Regions from separate parts of the Lysinibacillus sp. FSL H8-0500 genome, predicted to be linked through region 3. Evidence: predicted binding sites of a transcription regulator. Region 3 holds the regulator's gene; each other region holds the start of a gene.
The links. Region 3 encodes LexA, which represses DNA repair genes until DNA is damaged. Its sites were predicted from a motif close to CGAACATATGTTCG; they were not measured.
Positions count from the first base shown of each region.

Region 1: uvrB (excinuclease ABC subunit UvrB) is a predicted target of LexA. The motif match lies at 1,854-1,867, and genes of this name have one in related genera.
Region 2: MHB44_RS10225 (DNA topoisomerase) is a predicted target of LexA. The motif match lies at 1,967-1,980, and genes of this name have one in related genera.

Region 1 is NZ_CP150292.1:899,742-903,034, reverse strand. Features, by position in the region: gene uvrB (excinuclease ABC subunit UvrB) at 1-1,780, opposite strand, end outside; gene MHB44_RS04125 (IDEAL domain-containing protein) at 2,316-2,558, opposite strand; gene MHB44_RS04120 (competence protein ComK) at 2,786-3,293, shown strand, end outside.
Region 2 is NZ_CP150292.1:2,146,601-2,149,893, reverse strand. Features, by position in the region: gene MHB44_RS10225 (DNA topoisomerase) at 1-1,948, opposite strand, end outside; gene MHB44_RS10220 (dihydrofolate reductase family protein) at 2,160-2,705, shown strand; gene nagZ (beta-N-acetylhexosaminidase) at 2,757-3,293, opposite strand, start outside.
Region 3 is NZ_CP150292.1:1,406,645-1,409,937, forward strand. Features, by position in the region: gene MHB44_RS06510 (gamma-glutamyl-gamma-aminobutyrate hydrolase family protein) at 1-182, shown strand, start outside; partial or broken gene MHB44_RS06515 (IS110 family transposase) at 536-1,672, shown strand; gene lexA (transcriptional repressor LexA) at 1,881-2,498, opposite strand; gene MHB44_RS06525 (LysM peptidoglycan-binding domain-containing protein) at 2,658-2,978, shown strand; gene MHB44_RS06530 (recombinase family protein) at 2,975-3,293, shown strand, end outside.

The DNA of each region.
Region 1 (3,293 bases), 510 kb from region 3:
CATCTGGAATTTTCTTAATAATCGTTTGAGGCGTAATGCCATGCTCCTCGTTATAAGCCATTTGTAATGTACGACGACGCTTCGTCTCATCTATCGCCTTTTTCATCGAGTCTGTTACATGATCTGCATACATAATGACATGACCATTCGCATTACGAGCAGCACGACCAATTGTTTGAATTAAGGAACGCTCTGAACGTAAAAAGCCTTCCTTATCCGCATCTAAAATGGCTACAAGTGAGACTTCAGGAATATCAAGCCCTTCACGTAATAAATTAATACCAATTAGCACATCATACGTTCCTTTACGCAGCTCACGGATAATCTCAATACGCTCCAGTGTTTTAATTTCTGAATGTAAATATTCAACCTTTAAGCCCATCTCTTTTAAGTAGGCTGTTAAATCCTCAGACATTTTCTTTGTTAATGTTGTCACAAGCACACGTTCATTGCGTGCCATTCGCTCATGAATCTCATCAATTAAATCATCTATTTGCCCTTCGATCGGACGTACATCAATTAACGGGTCCAGCAATCCAGTAGGACGAATAATTTGCTCTACCATTTCTGGTGTATGCTCCAGCTCATATGGACCAGGCGTTGCAGAAACATAAATAGCCTGATGCACACGATTTTCATACTCTTCAAAACGCAATGGACGGTTATCGAGTGCTGAGGGCAAACGGAAGCCATGTTCCACTAATACACCTTTACGAGCTTGGTCACCATTGTACATGCCACGCACTTGTGGAAGTGTTACATGGCTTTCATCCACAACCAGTAAAAAATCATCAGGGAAATAATCCAATAATGTATAAGGCGTAGCACCTGACTCACGTAATGTTAAATGACGTGAATAATTCTCAATGCCTGAGCAAAAGCCCATTTCACGCATCATCTCTAAATCATAACGTGTGCGTTGCTCTAAACGCTGTGCCTCCAGTAATTTATCCTCAGCTCGCAACAGCGTCAAACGTTCCTCTAGTTCTTTTTCAATATTTTCAATTGCTTTTCGCATTTTTTCTTCTCGTGTCACGAAGTGAGAGGCTGGGAAAATCGCAACATGATCCCGATCCGCTAAAATTTCACCTGTTAGTGCATCTACCTCACGAATACGATCAATTTCATCTCCAAAAAATTCCACACGAATACAATGTTCATCACGTGATGCTGGGAATATCTCCACTACATCTCCACGTACCCGAAAAGTTCCGCGTGTAAAACTTACATCATTACGCTCATATTGCACATCAACAAGTTTGCGCAATAGTTGATTACGTTCAATTTCCATGCCTGTCCGAATCGACACAACCATTTCACGATATTCCTCTGGCGAGCCTAAACCATAAATACAGGACACCGATGCAATAATAATGACATCCTCACGCTCAAATAATGCAGAAGTGGCAGAGTGACGTAGCTTATCAATTTCATCATTAATGCTAGAGTCTTTCTCTATATACGTATCTGTCTGTGGCACATAGGCTTCTGGTTGGTAGTAATCATAATAGCTAACAAAATATTCAACAGCGTTATTTGGAAAAAATTCTTTAAACTCGCTATATAGCTGTCCTGCTAAGGTTTTATTGTGTGCCATAATAAGTGTTGGTTTTTTTACCTGCTGAATAACATTCGAAATTGTAAACGTTTTACCCGTTCCTGTAGCACCTAGCAATGTTTGATGACGTTTGCCTTCCTTTACACCCTCCACTAATTCAACAATTGCCTGTGGCTGATCTCCACTAGGCTGATATGGCGCTTGTAAATCAAATGTTTGCACACATGTCCCCGTCCTTTCCTTCCAATTTGTACATATATTTTAGCATAGCAAGCGTAAAATTTCGAACATTTAACGAACGAATGTTTGTAAATCCTTTTTCTCTCTGTAAAATTTTTAAATATATATGAATGGAGTAAAGCTTCTCGTCTCGGTACTTGCTTTCTCCAATCTGACTACGAGGGCACTGAAAACAGATGAATTGTTAAAAAGCATAGCCATTAATTATGAGCCTCTCAATTTTCTTCCATGATAAAAGTAGATTTATACCATAAACACAGGGCTTTCAGGGACCTCTCTGTTTTTCATGGAGGAGTCTCACATCTATACAACAAGCTATCAGTAAAAATATGAAAGAGTAACCATTAAAACTTACTACTTACATAATAGCCGCTTTATCGCGTTTTCAAGCTCCAAAACTTGAAATAGGTTTCAGCATGGAGTGGCATTCTTGTGTGTTTGAGTAGCCCCACCCACTATTTAGCCGTAATCAAAAAAATCCCGCTCTCCAATATTCATGGAGAGCGGGGTCATCGTATTAAGCATCCTCTGTTTGCTGCAAAGAATTTAGTTCAGCTGCGTAGCGATAAAATGCGTTTTCATCTTTTTCATCGAGTGCTCTATCGATTAGAACCATGAGCTGCTCTTGACGATGCATACGCTGGATACGATTTAAAAATAAATCTAAATAAATCTCGTTTAATAATTTCTCTGCCTCATCAACTTTTTTTGACTGACCAACGGCTTTCAGAAAATCTGTGTACGAATAATATTTATCCAACGATCTCACCTCGATCCTTTTCTAAATTATATGAAAATTGAAACAAAAAAGCAATGCTTAACGCTTGAAAATAACTTAGATTAGCTATTAAACTCGTGTGATTTGTAGCAAACTCTCTAAGCAATTTCGTCATTTTTCAAGGGATTCATGGGAGTATTGGTATTTTCTAAAATTCATTTTATTTCCTATACTACAACCATCAAAAGAAAAAAGGAGGCACTTTTCATATGTCATCTAATTATGTAAATCGCTATTTAATATCCTTCAATACGTACATGCTACAGCCCATTCAACACAACACTAAAATTTTTACACATGTAATTGACAAACATAATGAGCTTATCGTTACACGTAAACCGCTACATGTGCTTCGAAAATCTTGTCTCTCCTTAGGAACAACCTATGAAGCTGCAAAGCAATCAGCCAAACTCTTTTTTGGCAATCAACATAAATTACCAATTGTCGTTGCTTTTGACTATGGCTATCCTTGTATTTTTTTACCAACTTATTCACCAAATTCTATCCATAATATATGGATTGGTCTTCACGCCATTACCAATATTATTCCTACTAAAACAGGTTGTATTATCACATTAAAAAATGATAAAGAAATTGAGCTTCCTATTCAATATGCCTCCATCAGCAAACAGTTTGTCAATGCATCCATGCTCTATAAGCATTATATGAATGAGCGTAAACAACTGAGCCAAGATGCTCCATACCATCCACCCTTTT
Region 2 (3,293 bases), 740 kb from region 3:
TCCAAATAACAAATTGACAGCCATTTTTCCAATTACTACAGCCAAAGCCCTTATGCCCTTCAATGACTTGATGGCCGCATAGAGGGCATTTGCCAACTGCCTCAAACTTTTTCTTCGTACGTGTGACCTTATTTAATGTCACATCTTCGCTATTTTTAATGGTTTCTACAGCTCGAACTGTAAATTGGCAAATAAAATGTAAAAACTGCTCTTTGGAATACCTTCTTTTTTCAATATCAGCCAATGTTTTTTCTAGTCGTCCTGTAAATTCTAAATCAAATAAATCTTTCACAGGGAAGGTTTCCACTAAATTGCGCCCAAGCTCTGTGCATACTAAGTTTTTATTATCCATTGTGATATAGCCAATCGTCAGCAGCTTTTTAATCGTTTCAGCGCGTGTAGCAGGTGTGCCAATACTATAGCCGCTTAAAATAGCTGCCATAGTAGCAGGGTCCTCCACACCTTTGCCGCATGTTTCCATTACACGCAGTAATGTTTTTTCAGTATGACGCTGAGGTGGTGTTGTGACATGCTTTGTAATTTGGTGCTCTATAATATCAACAGGCTCATTGACATGAACAAGTGGCAAAATAACATCCGTTGACGTTATGCCCTCAACCTTTTTCCAGCCCTCCACTAATTGCACCCTTCCCTTTGTCGCAAAAATTCCAGGTATCTCCTGCACCTTTGTTATAATACGTGTTTCCTCATACTCCGCAACAGGCATAAACTGCATAATAAAACGATTTTTAATGGCCTGATAAACAATTGCTTCATCTGTGGGTAATGATTTCGGCATCACATATGTAGGAATAATGGCACTATGGCTTTCCACTTTTGCATTGTCAAAAATTCGCTTCTTCTTTGCGAACTGAATCTCATGCTCATACGGTAAGCCTGTTTTAAGGCGCTCCAGCACTTTAGCGGTTTTCTCGACTAAGCTTTCCTCTAACACGACACTGGCTGTACGAGGATAAGTAATATATTTTTTTTCATAGAGTGTTTGTGCCACTTTGAGCACTTTATCAGATGTCCAGCCCTTATACTTACTCGTAATAAAACCCTGTAAATTCGATAAATTAAAGAGCATTGGTGGATATTCTTTTTTACGCTCTACTTTTTTATCAACTATAGTAGCTTGCTCATTATGGAGCGCTTGCTCAATACGCTCTAGTTCCTCTCTATTTTTAAACCTATCGACCTTATTTTCATAATAGATGCCCTCATAGACTCGTCCATCATCGGTGCTAAATTTTGCTACTAGTTTAAAATAGTCTTCAGGGACAAAGCGTTCAATTTCCTGATCTCGGTCATAAATAATTTTTAAGGTTGGTAGTAGCACACGTCCAATATTTAAGGCTTGTCCTGTGCCTTGTTGGTATTTTAATGTCGCAACAGATGTCAGGTTAATGCCAATCAGCCAGTCCGCCCATTGCCGACTCACCCCTGCATCCTGCAATGGCTTTAATTCACTATTGGGCTTGATAGTCGCTAGCTCTTTACGCACCTCTTCCGCTGTCCACTCATTTAATAGCAAACGGTACACAGGCTTTTGACGATTTAGCTGATAAATAATACTATCGCCGATAATTTGCCCCTCACGATCAAAATCACAGGCTGAAATAATCAGCTGTACATCCGAACGATTGATTAAACGTTGAATAATTTTTAATTGCTTCCTTGCGCCTGTATCTTCCTTGCCACGCTTTTTGGCATCCAGTTTTACCTTGTAGCGAAAATGTTCTGGAATAAATGGAAAGTTCTCCATCTGCCATTTTGTCATTTTGGGATCATAGTCCTTCGCATCATAAAGCTGTAATAGATGGCCAAAAGCCCACGAAATAATATAACCATTGCCTTCAAAGAAGCCGTCCTGCCTCTGTTTAATATATAAGGCATCTGCAATATTTTTCGCAACAGATGGCTTCTCGGCTAAAATAAATTTCATAGCTAAACGCTCCTTACCCGAATGTTTGTTCTTTATTATACTAAGAAATTAACAATGTTTCAAAGCAGCTACTATTATGAACCCTAGATGAAAAAGTTATTACCCAATTTAGCAGCTTTATCACCCAATTTCGTGCGTTTATTGACCAACCTTCCTTGTTTATTTCATTCCATCATGATAGAATCAAGCTTCTCTCGAAAGGAGCGTAACTATGGCAGATAGAAAAATCATATTAGATTTAGCGGTTACATTAGATGGCTTTATTGAAGGTAAAAACGGTGAAGTGGATTGGTGCATTATGGAGCCTGACATGGAATTTACAAGCTTTTTGCACGAGATTGATACTATTTTATATGGCAGAAAAAGCTATGAGGCATGGGGACAATATACACCGTCAACAAATGATGCGGAAGAGCAACAATTTTGGTCGCTTATCCATAGCAAAGACAAGTATATCTTTTCAAAAACACAGCAAGACGATCATGACAATATTACCTTTATTCGTGAAAATATTGCCGAGGAAATGTTCAAGCTCAAGCATCAACAGGGCAAAAATATTTGGCTCTACGGTGGTGCCAGTCTCATTACAACATTTATCAATTTAAGACTTGTAGATGAATTTCGCTTATCTGTTCACCCTATTGTATTAGGTGAAGGCAAGCCCTTATTTACAAATATTACAGAGCGACTTCAGCTAACACTCATTCAAACCAAAACATTTTCCTCTGGTGTTGTACAGCTTATCTATCGTCAATAATAAAAAATGAACTATCTCCAAAATACTCTAGGAGATAGTTCGTTTTTATGATTATTTCATATAAGTATTCAATACCCTGTCAGTTGCTGTGTTGAGCTTGTGAAGATCAACTGTGGCTGCTGGGTTATTGCTGAGCTTATATTTTTGTTTGAGCTGCATAATTCTGCGAACACTTTCATCAATGCGTTCTTCTGTGAGTTCACCATTAGAAACAGCCGCTTTAATTGCCCCTACAGCCGCCTCTACATTGGCATACTCATGGGCAATTAACACAATATCATTGCCTGCCTTGATCGCATCCACTGCTGCCTGCCCAATCTCAAAATGATTAGTAATTGCCTTCATGGTCATATCATCTGTCATAACAACCCCATCAAAGCCAAGCTCATTGCGTAAAATGCCTGTAATAATTTCCCTCGACATTGAGGAAGGATACTGGGCATCTATCGCTGGCAATAAAATATGTGCCACCATGACCACATCTGCTCCCTTCTCAATAGCTGCCTTAAATGGTATCAGCTCTAGCTGCTGCAAGTCTGCCAAGCTTTTTGTGACCTTTGGCAATTCTAAATGAGAATCTACCGTTGT
Region 3 (3,293 bases):
TAGCAGCAACCTCAAGTGATGGTATTGTCGAAGCAATAGTGTACGAGGAGTTGCCATTTTGTTTAGCAGTGCAGTGGCATCCAGAGGAATTAGCTACTGTAGGAGACGAACATGCACAAAGGCTATTTTCAGCGTTTATTGAGGCTAGCTTGAAATTCAAGAGGAAGGAAATAGCAGGATAAAAAATTTTTCGCTAAATTTAAAACTCGAATGATCCTACGAAACATGCATGGAGTGTTGTGGAATCGTTCGAGTTTTTATTATTTAGCTTTTTGTGCATAAAACAATCATGAGCTTTCTTCTCCCAACCCTGGCATGAAAATAAGTTCTTCCTGTCCATAATGGTAGGGACACAAACAGGATGTAAGACGCGGCTTTTTTTGGTGGCTTAGACCCTGGGCATAAAACTGTTTGAGTGAATTTGGTGTTCAACCCTTTGTTAGCTCCACTTGATAGTCGGATGACTACGTACAGAAAAATGCTTATTTTCAAATTCACTCACTGTTTGTGATCTTTATTGTTTGGAGTGATTTTTATGGAGGTATTTATTAAGAATTGTGCAGGCTTAGATGTGCATTCTGAGACAATTGTTGCTTGCGTTTTAAAAGGGAGACACGAAAACGAAGTATATCAAGAAACAGAAACTTTCCCTACGCTCACGAAAGATTTGTTTCGTCTATTGAAATGGTTAGAAAGCCATGAAGTTACACATATTGCGATGGAGAGTACGGGTGTGTATTGGAAACCTGTATTTAATATTTTGGAGGACTTTTTTGATAGTACACTTGCGAATGCCCAACGAATCAAAAACGTTCCTGGCAGAAAAACAGACGTTTCAGATGCAGAATGGATTGCGAAGTTATTACGTCATGGCTTGATTGAAAAGAGTTTTGTTCCACCCGTGGAGATTCGAGAACTCAGAGATTTAACAAGACTTCGGAAAAAGTGGATTGGTCATTTAACTTCTGAAAAGAATCGCATTCAAAAAGTATTAGAAAGTTCAAATGTCAAACTAAGTACTGTGATTTCAGATGTATTTGGCGTATCCGGGCGTAAATTACTAAATCGATTAATTGAACAAGGTTATGTAGATGAAGCCGATGTCGAAAAGAATATTCATGGAAGGTTAGCCCCTAAAAAACAATTGATTACCGATTCTTTATTTGGAACACTCAATGAACATCAACTATTTCTTATTCGCCAATCTTGGCGACACATTGAATATTTGGAGTCATTGGTTTTAGAAATTGAAGAACGGATTAATCAACTATTACAAAATTATCATGAAGAACTTCAATTATTAATGACAATTCCAGGTATAAAAAAAGATACTGCCGCAGTTATCATTGCAGAAATCGGTGTAAACATGAATCAGTTTCCCACATCACAACACCTTGCTTCATGGGCAGGCGTATCTCCTGGTAATCATGAGAGTGCAGGAAAAAGAAAAAGTACGCGTTCTATTAAGGGAAATCCACACATTAAATCGGCCATGTGTGAGGCAGCTTGGGCAGTTTCAAGAAGTCGAAATCGTTGGTTAGCGAACAAATATTGGTCACTCGCAGCACGAAGAGGCAAGAAAAAAGCACTCGTTGCGATTTCGCATCGAATGCTTCGAATTATTTACTCCATGCTACTGAACAAGGAGCCATATAAAGAACCACAATTGGTTTCGTTTAACCAAAAACCAAAAGTTATAAACCAAGATACCTTCCGACAGGTACCTTTGCTTTCTCATTGGCTTTTTTCGTTATTTATAGAATGACCTAGTCCACTTAATAATATTCAAAAAACAAAGGCATTATTTATTTTCACAGAAAAAAGAGGATATATGCTTGGCAAAGAAATGCATAATCCTCAAAGCTTACTTTTATAAAGCATTAATGAACGCGGCGATAAAGGCCTACAACCTGTCCTAAAATGGAAACCTGATCAACGATAATTGGCTCCATTGTTGCATTTTCAGGCTGTAAACGGAAATGATTTTTTTCCTTAAAGAAACGCTTTACAGTCGCTTCATCCTCAGCCGTCATCGCCACAACAATATCTCCATTATCAGCAGTGGACTTTTGCTTGACAATAACTAAGTCCCCGTCAAAAATACCTGCTTCGATCATGGATTCACCCATAATCTCTAACATAAATAATTGGTCCTCACTTGTCCCATAGGCATCTGGTAGCGGGAAGTACTCTTCGATGTTTTCAATCGCCGTAATAGGAGAACCAGCCGTTACTTTCCCGACAAGCGGGACATGAATAACATTTTGCTTTTGAATCGCATCCTCTGGCTCTAAAATTTCAATGGCACGTGGCTTCGTTGGATCTCGGCGAATAAGACCTTTTTGTTCTAACCGAGCTAAATGACCGTGAACGGTTGAGCTTGAAGCAAGTCCAACTGCTTCTCCAATTTCACGTACTGATGGCGGATAGCCTTTCGTGCGCACCTCTTCCTTAATAAAAGCTAGAATATCCTCTTGTCTTTTTGTCACTTTTTTCATATTTGCTCACCTCTTTTTTTTAATATCATTCTTCTTATTTGATAGTATAACAGAATGCGAACATGTATGCAAACATAGGTTCGAAAAGTGTTTGACAAAAACGTTTGTTCGTTTTATTATAGAACGTATATTCCGAACAAACATTCTGGAAAAGGGGTTATGATGATGACTTGGTTAAAGAAGAATACGCATATCTCAATTTTAGCAGGAGCTTGTTTACTGTTTGCAGCATACCTTTACATGACTGATCCAGGAGATATAAGTTACACAAAAATTCAAATTGAGCATGGAGATAGCTTATGGTCGTTAGCAGAGCAATATCGTGGTAAAATGAGTTCAGATGATTGGATTAAGCTTGTTAAAATGGAGAATGAGTTAACAGATATTAAAATTGTAGCAGGAAAATCATTAGTCATACCTGTATTGGGTGATCAAGCCAATCCCATCAAAATCATTGAAATTGCGAGAAGTGAACAATGAGAAATAATCAACTAACAGCCGTTGTCTATTGTCGTGTGAGCACTGAAAAAGAGACACAAAGCTCCTCCTTAGAGCGTCAGCAGGAAGAACTGCAACGCTATGCCAAAGAGCAGGGCTATGAAGTGAAGGGCGTTTTTAAGGACAAGCATAGTGGCTATGATGTAGAACGAGAAGGCTTGCTTGAAATGCTTGATTTCATTAAAGAAAAAAATGTGAGTGCCCTTTTTGTACAAGATGAAACACGTTTAGGTCGTGGAAATGCGAGAATGGCGGTACTGCATTTATTGCAAAAATCAGCAACTGATGTGTTTTCCA